4 regions of the Martelella lutilitoris genome follow, and region 2 is predicted to be linked to each of the others. Evidence: predicted binding sites of a transcription regulator. Region 2 holds the regulator's gene; each other region holds the start of a gene.
The links. Region 2 encodes PhoB, which activates phosphate uptake and scavenging genes when phosphate is short. Its sites were predicted from a motif close to TGTCATNNANCTGTCAT; they were not measured.
Positions count from the first base shown of each region.

Region 1: JET14_RS02040 (NAD-glutamate dehydrogenase) is a predicted target of PhoB. The motif match lies at 2,038-2,054, and genes of this name have one in related genera.
Region 3: phnD (phosphate/phosphite/phosphonate ABC transporter substrate-binding protein) is a predicted target of PhoB. The motif match lies at 1,285-1,301, and genes of this name have one in related genera.
Region 4: JET14_RS01535 (pyruvate kinase) is a predicted target of PhoB. The motif match lies at 1,450-1,466, and genes of this name have one in related genera.

Region 1 is NZ_CP066786.1:429,832-433,038, reverse strand. Features, by position in the region: gene JET14_RS02040 (NAD-glutamate dehydrogenase) at 1-1,942, opposite strand, end outside; gene pdxY (pyridoxal kinase) at 2,154-3,029, shown strand; gene JET14_RS02030 (carbonic anhydrase) at 3,067-3,207, shown strand, end outside.
Region 2 is NZ_CP066786.1:3,764,989-3,768,195, reverse strand. Features, by position in the region: gene pstB (phosphate ABC transporter ATP-binding protein PstB) at 1-592, shown strand, start outside; gene phoU (phosphate signaling complex protein PhoU) at 633-1,346, shown strand; gene phoB (phosphate regulon transcriptional regulator PhoB) at 1,379-2,062, shown strand; gene JET14_RS17915 (orotate phosphoribosyltransferase) at 2,319-3,014, shown strand; gene JET14_RS17910 (carbohydrate kinase family protein) at 3,098-3,207, shown strand, end outside.
Region 3 is NZ_CP066786.1:1,639,911-1,643,117, reverse strand. Features, by position in the region: gene JET14_RS07765 (ABC transporter permease) at 1-136, opposite strand, end outside; gene phnD (phosphate/phosphite/phosphonate ABC transporter substrate-binding protein) at 242-1,204, opposite strand; gene JET14_RS07755 (response regulator transcription factor) at 1,310-1,987, shown strand; gene JET14_RS07750 (sensor histidine kinase) at 2,022-3,207, shown strand, end outside.
Region 4 is NZ_CP066786.1:316,958-320,164, reverse strand. Features, by position in the region: gene JET14_RS01535 (pyruvate kinase) at 1-1,402, opposite strand, end outside; gene JET14_RS01530 (lipoate--protein ligase family protein) at 1,566-2,615, shown strand; gene JET14_RS01525 (N-acetylglucosamine kinase) at 2,628-3,207, shown strand, end outside.

The DNA.
Region 1 (3,207 bases), 1.0 Mb from region 2:
CATCGAGACCGGCAAGCAGGACCAGCCGGTTGAAACTGTCATTGTCGACGCTGCCGGTAAAGGCGGCGGCAAAGGCCTCCTCGAGGCGGTCGCCGTCGGCCTCAAGGTCAAAGGCCGGCGAGCCGTCGACCAGAAGCTCCATGTCATGGAGAATGACCTCGACGGGCCCGGCGCCGCCTTGCTCCAGCGTCAGGTCGAAGGTGCGTTCGGAAATCACGGTGAAGCCGAGGTTTTCCAGAAGCGGCACGCGCCGCGACAGGGCCAGATGACCGCCGGCGTGGAAAATCTTGAGCCGCAGCTCCTCCTCGCCGTCATCATTGACGGGGCGGTAGAAGGCGATGCGAATGCCGCTTTCGGCCGCGGTTTCAATCAACGGCAGGTCGGCAACGGCCTCCTCCGGGGAAAATGCCTCGTGGTAGGCCTCGTTTGCATCGAAATCGGGCGCTCCGGGGCCGGCGAGCGAACGGAAATGCTCCGACCAGTCGGCTGCGAGCCTGCGGACGGCCGCTTCCAATTCGACCTGCGGCACCTCGGGCGTCTTCTCCTCGCTGTGGCGGCCGATGATGAACTGGACGCGGGCCGAGCGGCCTTCCGGAAACGAGGGATAATAGGCGGAGACATGGCCCTGATAGACCTCGGCGAGATATTCCCCGACCTTCTCCCTCAGGCGCGCGTCATAAAGATTGCGCGGAATATAGACGAGCACGGAGACGAAACGGTCAAAACCGTCGATCCGGCTCAACACGCGAATACGCGGCCGCTCGGCCACATCCATGATCTGTTCGGCAAACTCGGTCAGCTGCGGCACCGGCACCTGGAACAGTTCGTCGCGCGGATAGGATTCAAGGATATTCTGCAGCATGCGCCCGGCATGGCTCTTGGGCTCGAAGCCGAAATGACGCGAGACCTCGGCAAGCTTGGCGCGCAGCAGCGGAATGCGCGCGGCAGACTGGGTATAGGCGGTGAAGGTGAAGAGGCCGACAATGCGCAGTTCGCCCACGACCCTTCCATCCTCGCCGAAGCGCTTGACGCCGATATAGTCCATATAGGTGCGCCTGTGGACGATCGAGGTCGTATTCGCCTTGGTGACCAGAAGAAGCTCCGGGCCTTCCAGAAAGGCGAGGATCTCCGGCGTGGAGACAACCGGGTTCGTCCCGCGCCGCAGGACCCGCATCTCGGGATCGGAGAGAATGCCGATGCTGGAGCCGGCCACATGCTCGACCCGTCCGGAGCCGCCCTCGTCGATATAGGCCAATTCGCGCATGCCGAGAAAGGTGAAGTTGCCGTCGCGCAGCCATTCCAGGAAGTGTTTTGCCTCCTCGGCGCCCGCTTTCAGGCCCTCCGGCGCGCGCGCGTCCATCTCATCCATGGCCGTCTTCAGCTTCTCGAGCATCGCCGGCCAGTCGTTGACGGCAAGCCGCACATGCGCCATCACATAGTCGAGCCTCTCCTTCAGCCGTGCGCGCGTCTCCGGCGAAAGCGCGGCCACATGCACCTGCACATGGCTGATGCGATCTTCGGGCGCGTGCTGGATTTCCGGCGAGAACGCGGTGACGGAACGACCGGATCCGGCAATCAGGATCGGATGGACGGCAAGCAGGATATCGTTGGTGAACTCGCCGATCTCGGCCATCACCGAATCGTAGATGAAGGGCATGTTCCGGACTGTCACGGTGATCACATCGGTTGCGATGCCCGAAGGCGCGATGCCGGAGACCGGACCGACGGTGACGCGGGCCTCTGCGCCATCGAAGGCGCCGACCTCGCGCGCGGCGTGCACGGCCGCCTGTGCCAGCATTGCCGCATCATAACGCGCAAGGTCCTCGGGGCTTGCCCGCTTGAACATGGAAAAAGGATTGATGAAGGGCTGATCGGCCGCAAGCGCTGCCTTTTCGGCGGCGGCCATCATGCCCTTGCGCATCTGATCGGATTTGTTTTCCATGTTTCCTCCAGCGTGTTCTTGTTTGTCAGTCGCCGGGAACGGCATTTGAAGCCGCCTTGTTGTCCCGGCCCTCTTCGACCTTTAACGTCGCCGTCATGACACTGGCTTGACAGCGCCCTCCAATAGGCGATTTAGAGCGTAAATGAGGCAAATGGCAAAACATTTCCGCTTTTTTGATCGCAATGGTTGCAAACCCGACAGAGGATTTGAAATGACAGCAAAAACCGGCGCCGTCATCGCCATATCCAGCCATGTCATGCGCGGCGCCGTCGGCAACCGGGCGATCGTCTTCGCTCTCGAAACGCTTGGGCTTGCAACCTGGTCCGTCCCCGCCATCGTCCTGCCCTATCATCCCGGCCACGGGGCGTCCACCCGGCTGACATTCGATGATGCCGGCTTTGCCCGGGCGCTCGCGGAGCTCGGCTCAAGCCGCTGGCGCGGCGAGATTTCCGCCATCATCAGCGGCTATATCGCCGGCCCGCGACAGGCCGAGGCGATCGCCGCGCTGGTTGAACGGCTCAAGGCGGACAATCCCGGGGTCACCTATCTCTGCGATCCTGTGAGCGGCGACGAGAGGGGGCTCTACGTGCCGGAGGAAACCGCCGCCGCCATCCGCGACCGTCTTCTGCCGCTCGCCGATATCGCCACGCCGAACCGGTTCGAACTCTCCTGGCTGACTGGCCGGTCGATCGACGACAACAGCGCGGCGGTGGATGCCGCGCTTGCGCTTGGCCCCCGCGAGGTGGTCGTGACCTCCGCCCATGCCTTTATCCGGGACGGCGTGGCGGCGCTTTACGTGGACGACCGCCAGGCGGTGCTGGCCGAGCACGGACGGCTGGAAAACCCGCCCAACGGACTGGGCGACCTGTTCTCCGCGCTCTATCTTGCGGCACGGCTTGCCGCACTTTCTCCCGCACAGGCACTGGAGAAATCAACGGCGTCGGTCTACGAGGTCCTGGCGCGCGCCGTTCGCGAGGGCGCCGACGAGCTGCAGCTTGAACGCAACACGTCCGGTTTTACGGCCCCTTTTGCAAAAGTTGGCCTTCGTCAATTGATGCATCCGGCCAGGCACCGTAGAAGAAAATGATGCGCGGCGATGCGCAAAAGCATGAGGATCAAGACAGATGGACGCGTTTCCCAAACCCCTTCTCGACGGCTACAGGAGCTTCATGTCAGGACGCTATGTCGAAGAGCGCGCGCGCTACAGGACACTGGCCGAGGAAGGACAGAAGCCGCAGACGCTGGTGATCGCCTGCTGCGATAGC
Region 2 (3,207 bases):
GATCGACAATTGCCGCGTCACCGGTACGATCACGCTTGACGGGGAGGACATCTACGCCTCGGGGATCGATGTGGTGGAGCTCAGGGCGCGCGTCGGCATGGTGTTCCAGAACCCCAATCCTTTCCCGAAGTCGATCTACGAGAATGTCGCCTACGGGCCGCGCATCCACGGGCTGGCCCGCCATCGCGGCGAATTCGACCAGATCGTCGAGACCAGCCTGATCAAGGCGGGCCTGTTCAACGAGGTGAAGGACCGGCTTCACGAGCCGGGCACCAGCCTTTCCGGCGGCCAGCAGCAGCGGCTGTGCATCGCCCGCGCCATTGCCGTCAATCCCGAGGTGATCCTCATGGATGAGCCCTGCTCGGCGCTCGATCCGATCGCGACCGCACGCGTCGAGGAATTGATCTCGGAGCTGAAAGAGAACTACACGATCGTGATGGTGACCCATTCCATGCAGCAGGCCGCGCGCGTTTCCGAACGCACGGCCATGTTCCATCTCGGCCATATGGTCGAGGAGAATGACACCGACACAATTTTCACCAATCCCGCGGACCAACGCACCCAGGATTACATCATGGGACGTTTCGGCTGAGGGGCGGTTGCCGCACGCTCACGCCAAGGAAGGAACAGACATGGCTCCCTCGCATATTCTGACGGCATTCGATGACGAGCTGAAATATCTCCAGCGCCGCATTTCCGAAATGGGCGGCCTGGCGGAGGAGATGGTAAGCGAGTCGGTTTCGGCACTCGTCAACACCGATACCGAGCTTGCCGAAAAGGTGATCAAGGACGATCTTGTGCTGGACGAGGCGGAGCGCGAGATCGGCGAAAAGGCGGTCGTCATCATCGCAAGGCGCCAGCCGGTGGCAGCGGACCTGCGCGAAATCATGGGCGCTATCCGTATCGCCTCCGATCTCGAGCGCGTCGGCGACATGGCCAAGAACACCGCCAAACGCGTGATCTCGGTGCAGGGCTCCGGGGTGCCGCGCAAACTTGCCCACGGCATTGAGCATCTGTCGGAACTGGCGCTCCTGCAATTGAAGGAAGTGCTCGACGCCTACACATCGCGCCAGGCCGACAAGGCGAGCTCCATCCGCGAGCGCGACGACGAGATCGACGCGATCTACACCTCGCTGTTTCGCGAGCTCCTGACCTACATGATGGAGGATCCGCGCAACATCACCTCGTGCACCCATCTTCTGTTCTGCGCCAAGAATATCGAGCGCATCGGCGACCACGCCACCAATATCGCAGAAATGATCTACTACATCGCCACCGGCTCCCAGCCGCAGGGAGAGCGTCCGAAGGACGACAATTCCCCGGCCGTCGGTTCCGATGATCTTTAGAAGCCGTTTGAGACAAGGGAGACATACGTCCTATGGTTCCGAAAATCGCAGTTGTTGAAGACGAGGAAGCGCTCAGCGTTCTGCTGCGTTACAATCTCGAATCCGAGGGGTATGAGGTCGAAACCATCATGCGCGGCGACGAGGCCGAAATCCGGCTACAGGAGCGGGTGCCCGACCTGCTTCTGCTCGACTGGATGCTGCCCGGCGTTTCCGGCATCGAGCTTTGCCGCCGCCTGAGAATGCGGCCGGAGACCGAACGCCTGCCGATCATCATGCTGACGGCGCGCGGCGAGGAGAGCGAGCGGGTGCGGGGCCTGGCGATCGGCGCCGATGATTATGTCGTCAAGCCGTTCTCCACTCCGGAGCTGATGGCGCGGGTGAAGGCCATCTTGAGGCGCGCGCGCCCGGAAGTGCTCTCCAGCGTGCTGAAATGCGGCGATATCGAACTTGACCGCGAGACCCACCGGGTGCACCGCAAGGCGCGCGAAGTCCGCCTCGGCCCGACCGAGTTCAGGCTTCTCGAATTCCTGATGACATCGCCCGGCCGGGTGTTTTCACGCGCGCAACTGCTCGACGGCGTATGGGGCCATGACATCTATGTGGACGAGCGTACCGTCGACGTGCATGTCGGTCGACTGAGGAAGGCGCTCAATTTCTCGCAAATGCCGGATGTGATCCGCACCGTGCGCGGCGCGGGCTATTCGATGGAAGTCTAGCTGCGTCAACGAAACAGCCGAAAAGATTTTCTAAACGATTTAATATCCGTCATTGCGGGCGTAACCGGTTGCGCTATGCTGTCCCGGTCAGCCGTTCGGCTCTGTTGAAACAGCCCTGCGGCGATTGATTTTTCACGCCCGATTGTCCAATTGGACATCGGGCGGCCGTCAGCGGAGTTTCGCGCCGGCAAGAGGGCTTTTCAGGGATGCCGCCTCCCCGCATCCCGAAAAGCCGCAGCACAAGAGGATTGTTGAGATGAGCAGAGCAAGTTTCGCGGAGCCCGCGGTGATGGGCGATCTGATGGCGCGCATGCTGTGGGAAATCGGCGCCGTTCACTTTTCGCCGGACGAGCCCTACAAGCTTGCCTCCGGCCTGGTCAGCCCCGTCTATATCGACTGCCGGCAGCTGATTTCCTATCCGCGCATCCGCTCCACGCTGATGGACTTTGCCGCCGCCCGGGTGCTTGCCGATGCGGGCTTCGAGAAATTCGATTGCGTGGCGGGCGGCGAGACGGCCGGCATTCCCTTCGCCGCCTTCCTGGCCGACCGGCTGGAACTGCCGATGATCTATGTGCGCAAGAAGCCGAAGGGCTACGGCAAGAACGCGCAGATCGAAGGCCACCTGCCGAAGGGCGCACGGGTTCTGGTGATCGAGGACCTGACGACGGCCGGCGGTTCCATGTTCAACTTCATCAATGCCATCCGCGCAGCCGGCGGCGTGGTGGAACACGGCATGGCATTGTTCTATTATGGGATTTTCGGCGAGGCGGAGAGACGTTTCCGCGAAGGCGGCGTTGCCCTTCATTATATCGCCACCTGGAAGGACGTGCTTGCTGTGGCGCGCAAGGACGGGCTCGCCGATCAGGCGACCCTCGATGCCGTCGGCGCCTTCCTCGACCATCCGATGGACTGGTCGCGGGCGCGCGGCGGGCTTGAGGAACTGATCGTCTGAGGGGAGGGGACGCCCGCCTCGGTTGGCGGGCGAACTGCCGCGACCCGGCGCACGGACGCCTTACAGAAATTGGGAGAAGATGAATGATTTTATGCTGCGGGGAAGCCCTGATCGACATGCTGCCGCGCGAGACGGACAGGGGCGAGCCTGCCTTTGCCCCTTACGCGGGCGGCGCGGTCTGCAACACGGCGGT
Region 3 (3,207 bases), 2.1 Mb from region 2:
GAAGGACCGGCGCGGCAATCAGGTAGAAGAAGAGTACAAGGAGAACGATGGCGAGCAGTCCCGCCGGCTCGTTCGCCGCAATGCGGCTGTAGTAAAGCCAGCGATGGATCCGGCTTTTGCCCCTGACCGCGGGCACAGTCGTCCCCGGTGGCGATCCCGTGAAAGATCCCATTGAAGTTTACCTCGGCTGTTGCGTGTGTGAGTGAGCGGCGCCGTCGGGCGCCGCCGCTTCGGCTAGGCTCTATTCCGCCATGGCATTTGCCCTGCCCATGACGTCGCGCACCGTCGCCCAGCTGTCCTTGTAGGAAAGCGGAATGAAATTGGTGTCGCCATTGAATTCCGCCTGCATCTCCGGCGGGAACAGAAAGCCGAAAAAGCAGCGTTCCAGGGCGGATGACAGCTCCGGATCGAGATCATGCGCATAGACAAACGAGGATGTCGGAAAGAGCGGGCTTTCATAAATGATCCGCACGCTCTCGGGATCGATCATGCCCCTGTCCGCCATGCGCTCGTAGACATCCGACGCGACGGCGGCCATGTCGTAATCGCCGGCGACCAGTCCAAGCAGGGACTTGTCATGTCCGCCGGACATGATCGGCATATAGTCGATGTCGGGTCGCAGCCCCTGTTCGGGGAACAGGGCCCGCGGCGCGAGGTTTCCGGAATTGGACAACGGACTGGAATGCGCCACCCGCCGGCCCGCAAGGTCGCTGAGCTTGTGATAGGGAGACCCCTTGCGCACCACGGCGATCAGACGATAGCCCCGGACCTCGTCGCCTATTCCCTTGGTGGCGAAAGGCACGGCGCCGGCCTCGCGAACGGCCGTGACCGTCGATCCCGTCGCGAACCCGGCGAAATGCAGACGGCCCGATTTCAGAGCCTCGATTTCGGCGGCACCGGTCAAGACGGGATAGTAGACTATCTGCCGTTCGAGGCACTGGCCCAGGTGGTTGGTGAAAGGCTTGAAGAGCTCGGCGTAAACCGCCGGATCCTCGATCGGCGCATAGGCCCAAACCAGCGTCGGCGGGTTCCTCCACAACGCCGGATCGGCGGGAAGGTCGGCGACGAGATCATTGTTGCAGTCGCTGTATGGCGCCGCCAGATAGGGTCTGGCGCATTGCTCGGCATTCGCGCCCGCCATGGCGGCCGACGCGCAAACGGCAATGGCGCAAGCCAGCAAGCCTGTTCTTCCTGCGTTCGTCAAAGTATAGTCTCCTCCCGGGCCAGGAGAACGCGCGTGCGGTTTCGCCTTGGCCCTTGGGAGAAGAGACTAGGCGGATTTTCTGTCAGAGTCCTGTCATGGGAAGAAATGCGAATACTATTAGTTGAAGACTCCGAGGACCTTGCCGACGCCATTGCGACAAAGCTGCGCCGCGAGGGGCACGATGTCGAACATGTCGGCGATGGCGAGCGCGGCGAGGACTATGCCATGAGCGACGGTTTTGATGTCGTCATCCTCGACCTCAACCTTCCGAAACGCGACGGTTTTGAGGTTCTTTCGGCGGTGCGTCGGAGCGGAAGCAGGACGCCGGTTCTGGTCATGACAGCCCGTAACCAGATTGCTGACAAGGTGGGATTGCTCGATCTTGGCGCCGACGATTACATCGTCAAGCCCTGCGATCTCAGCGAGGTGGCGGCTCGGGTGCGCGCGCTTGCACGCCGCAGCAGCGGCATAACCACGGGTGAGATCGTCTTTGGCGACCTCAGACTGGACATCAATAACCGGGCGGCCAGCCTTGCCGGCGCGCCGCTGGAGCTCGGCCGCCGCGAATACGATATGCTCGAGGCGCTGGCCAAAGCGCCTGGCACGCCGGTCAACAAGGAACATGTCGTGGTCAGGCTTTTCGGTCATGATGACGCGGGCACGCCCAATGCGGTGGAACTGCTGGTCTCTCGTCTGCGAAAAAAACTGCAGGGCGCCCAGGTCGAGATCGTCACGCAGCGCGGCGTCGGCTACATCTTGCGGCAAATAAGCAGCCAAGGTTAAGACGTCTGCCCAAGAGGAGAAACCGGAGCAGGAAATGACCGACGGCCTTTCAATCCGGCAGCGGCTGGCGCGCCTTTCGATCGAAAAAGCGGTGATTGCAAGCGCCGGGTTCGTGTTTCTTCTCGCCGGGGCCCTGATCTACAACACCGCCTACAACAACGCCTATCGCGCCGCCGATGAGGCCTTTGACCGCGTGCTGGGAGCGGCAGCCCTGGCCATCGCCGATACCGCCGCCTATGAGAACGGCAACGTCATCGTCGATATCCCCTATTCGGCCTTCGCCATCCTGGGAACGACCCAGATGAACAGAATATTCTATCGGGTCGTGGCGCCAAACGGGTCGGTCGTCACCGGTTCTCCGGTTCTGGGCCTCGATATCGAGACGCCGCAGACCCCCTCTCTCAGGCTTTCAGACGGAACGATGGACGGCGAGCCGGTGCGCATCGCGGCCGTGGCGCGCTACAGAACCGACGCGACAACCGGAGATGCGGGATGGATTGACGTGTTGGTCGCCGAAACGCGGGAATCACGCAACGCTCTGACCAGCCATCTTATCGTCGACTCGCTTGTTCCCGCAGCGGCCGTCGCGGTCGCCGCCTTTCTCCTTATGTGGGGCGGCATCCGCCTTGCGTTCCGGCCCCTGCGCTCGGTGGCGAGGGTTCTGCGCAACCGAGCCCGCTCCGACCTCAGCCCGATTTCACGGGACGTCCCCAGGGAAATCGAAACGCTCGTCGTCGCACTCAACGATTTCATGGCCCAGCTCGCCTCGACGCTGGAGGGGCTGCGGCGCGTCACGGCCGATGCCGCCCATCAGCTTCGCACGCCACTTGCGGCGCTGCGCGCGCAGGCAGAGGTCGCGCTCGACGAAACCGATGCCCGGATCATGCGCGACAGGGTCGCGAGGATCCATCGCAATGCCGCAACGGCCAGCACCTTGGCAAACCGGTGGCTCACGGACGCAACGCTTCTGCACAAACTCAAGATGCGGGAGGCGGAGACCGGCGACCTCTCCGACTATGTCGAGGAAGCACTGAACCGCATCGGCAGCAATGGCGAGTTCGCGGAAGGTCTTCGCCGCATGGAATTCTCCCGCCCGGACCAACAGGTCCTCATCGACGCCGATCCGGTCGGAATGATCGAAATGATCCGCAATCTGATCGAAAACGCCTTTCTGCACGCGCCGGGTCCGACGCGCGTGGCGGTCACGACAAGGCGCGGCG
Region 4 (3,207 bases), 930 kb from region 2:
AGACCCCCTCGCCCACTGCCGGCCCCTTGTTCAGCATCACGCATTCGGCGCGCGCGCCCATGGCCGCATCGGTCATCTCGCCGCGCGATGGCACGCCGGTCCTGACCAGATTTTCGAGCACCTGCGTCGCCCAGATCACCGGAATGCCTGCCGCCTCGCAGATCCACAGAATCTCCTCCTGCATTTCTGCCAGCCGCTCGAAACCGATCTCGGCGGCAAGATCGCCGCGCGCGATCATGACGGCGAACTCCCTTTTTCCGGCGGCGCGCGCGATCAGCGCCGGCAGGTTCTTCACCGCTTCCGGCCGCTCGATCTTGGCAACGACGCCGAGACCAGGGTTGCCGTTGCCGCCGGCGCCGAGTTCCCGATCGAGCAGGTCGAGGTCTTCCGGGCGCGAGACGAAGGAATAGCCGACCATATCGGCGCATTCGACCACGGTCGAAATATCGCCCTCGTCCTTGGCCGTCAGCGGCGAAAGGCCAAGCGCTGTATCGGGCAGGTTCAGCCCCTTTTCCGGCTTCAGCCGCGCGCCGTTGGCCTTGGCGCGTTCGACCCTGATCACCGCCATGCCGTCGCCAACCTCCGTCACCACGGTCTGCAGCTTGCCGTCATCATAGAGCACGCGGTCGCCGACCTTCAGCCGCGTCACCATTTCCGGCAGCGATACGCTGACGGCGAAGCGGACATCATCGAAAAGCGATGGTTCGCCCGAGGCCACCAGGCGGATGCGGTCGCCGACATTGGCCTTCAGCTTGCGTTCCGCGAGCAGGACCTGTTGGGTGCGGATCTTGGGGCCGGCGATATCCATCAGAACGGTGATGCGCCGCCCGGCCGCATCGCCCGCCGCCCGCGCATGCTTCGCCATGGCCCGCCAGGCCTCCGGTCCGTCATGGGCGCAGTTGATGCGGACGATATCCATGCCGCGGCGCACGAGATCGGCGACGAAGGCCGGGTCTTCCGCCGCCTCGCTCGCCAGCGTCACCATGATGCGGCTGCGCCGGTGCGCCGGCGGCGGACCGAACATCAGGTCGGTGGCCTGTTCCAGTCGCGCTTCGCCGGCGAAGAACGCCTCCGACGATGGCAGCGGCACGGGGCTCTGCCGTCCGGACCGCGCCGCAAGGGCGACAAGCACGGCATCGAGCGTCGGCAGGACCCGGCTTTCCAGCCGGCCGAGCGAGGAAAGCCCGTGGCGCATCAGCGCGCGCTGCAGCGGGCGCACGTCGTGGTGGCGCAATGCCAGGTAATGCGCCAGATTGACGATGCCCGGCAGCGACGCGGCCTCCGGACCGAAACCCTGCAGGATCGGGCGTGCCTCGTTTGCCACCAGGTCGCGCAGGCTTTCCACGCGCTCGGTCAGGCCCCAGACATCGTCCATGTCGGCAAAATGCTCGAAGGCAACCATGACCTTCTCCTCCCTTTCTCTCACCGTCACCAGATAGACCGATTTTCACGACCATTCCATGACAGGGATCATAAAGGGGCCGGCTTGCGCGAAGCGGACGGGCGGGTCTATGGAAGGGCGACCGGTTTTCCGGCTTTTGAATGCAAGGCAGGAGTTTCACATCATGCATGGCGAATACAAGGTTCCCGGCGGCAAGCTGGTGGTCGCCGACGTCGAATTGCGCGACGACAGGCTTTCCAGCGTCCAGATCGCCGGCGACTTCTTCCTCGAGCCGCCGGAGGCGCTTTCCGACCTCTGCGCCGCCCTTGAGGGCCTGCAGGCGACGAGTTCGGCCGAGGCCATGGTGGCGGCGCTGAAGGCAAAGCTCAGGCCCGATGCCGCCCTGATCGGCTTCAGCCTGGAATCGGTGGCGATCGCCGTGCGCCGGGCGCTGGGCGTTGCCAAGACCTGGCGCGATTTCGAATGGGAGATCATCGATACCGGCGCGGAGACCCCGGCCATGCATCTCGCCATAGACGATGTCCTGGCGCGCGCCGTTGCCGAAGGCCGTCGCGCGCCGACGCTGCGCTTCTGGGAATGGGAGCGCCCCGCCATCATCATCGGCGCGTTCCAGTCCCTGAGGAACGAGGTGGACCTGGAAGCAACCGAAAGGCTCGGCGTTCAGACCGTGCGCCGGGTGACCGGCGGCGGCGCGATGTTCGTCGAGCCGGGCACGGCGATTACCTATTCGCTCTACGCGCCGGGCGAACTGGTCGACGGCATGAGCTTTGCCGACAGCTATGCCTTTCTCGACAACTGGGTGCTGAAGGCGCTCAATGATCTGGGCGTCGATGCCTTCTACAAGCCGCTCAACGACATTGCGAGCTCGAAGGGCAAGATCGGCGGCGCAGCGCAGAAGCGCTATGGCGGCGGCACCGTGCTGCACCACGTGACCATGGCCTATGACATGGATGCCGACAAGATGATGCAGGTGCTCCGGATCGGCCGGGAAAAGCTCTCCGACAAGGGCACCAAGAGCGCGGCCAAGCGGGTCGATCCCGTCCGCAGCCAGACCGGGCTCGACCGCCGGGCGGTGATCGACCGGATGAAGGCGACCTTCATGGAACTGAACGGCGGGCGCGACGGCAAGGTGACGCCGGACGAATACAGGGCTGCCGGGGCGCTGGCGGACGAGAAATTCGCAACGCCGGAATGGCTGGCTTCGATCCCGTAAAGGCTTGCGACGATGGGCGGTTTCTTCCTCGGATGCGATATCGGCGGCACGGGCGCCCGCTTCGTCGTGGTCGATGCTGAGGGAAGCCCCGTCAGGCGCGGCACCGCTGCGGGCGCGAGCGCGCTCCTTGCCGCGCCGGGCGACCGGGCCCGCCTCGAGGCAAGTTTCACCCGCATCGGCGTAAGCCTGCCGCATCCTCTCAATGCCGCAATGATCGGGCTTTCCGGCTACGGACCGGAGGCCTTTGACGACATCGCCGGGCTCTTCACGCGAACAACCGGCATCGTGGCCGACAGCCTTACCTTGGTCGATGATATCGAACTCGCCTACCGCGTTCTCTTTGCGCCCGGCGAAGGCCATCTGGTTTCGGCCGGCACCGGTGTGATCGGCAGCCATTTCAGGGCTGACGGATCGCGGCTTCGCATCGGCGGGCGCGGGCTGATGATCGATGATGCGGGCTCGGGCGGCTGGATTGCACTGGCTGCCATCCGCGCGCTCTACCGAAGGCTGGACGAAGTCGGCGCCTATGGCGATATGGCGGTACTTGCCGCACAGGTCTTCGAGATGATCGGTAGCGCTGCCTGGGCGGACG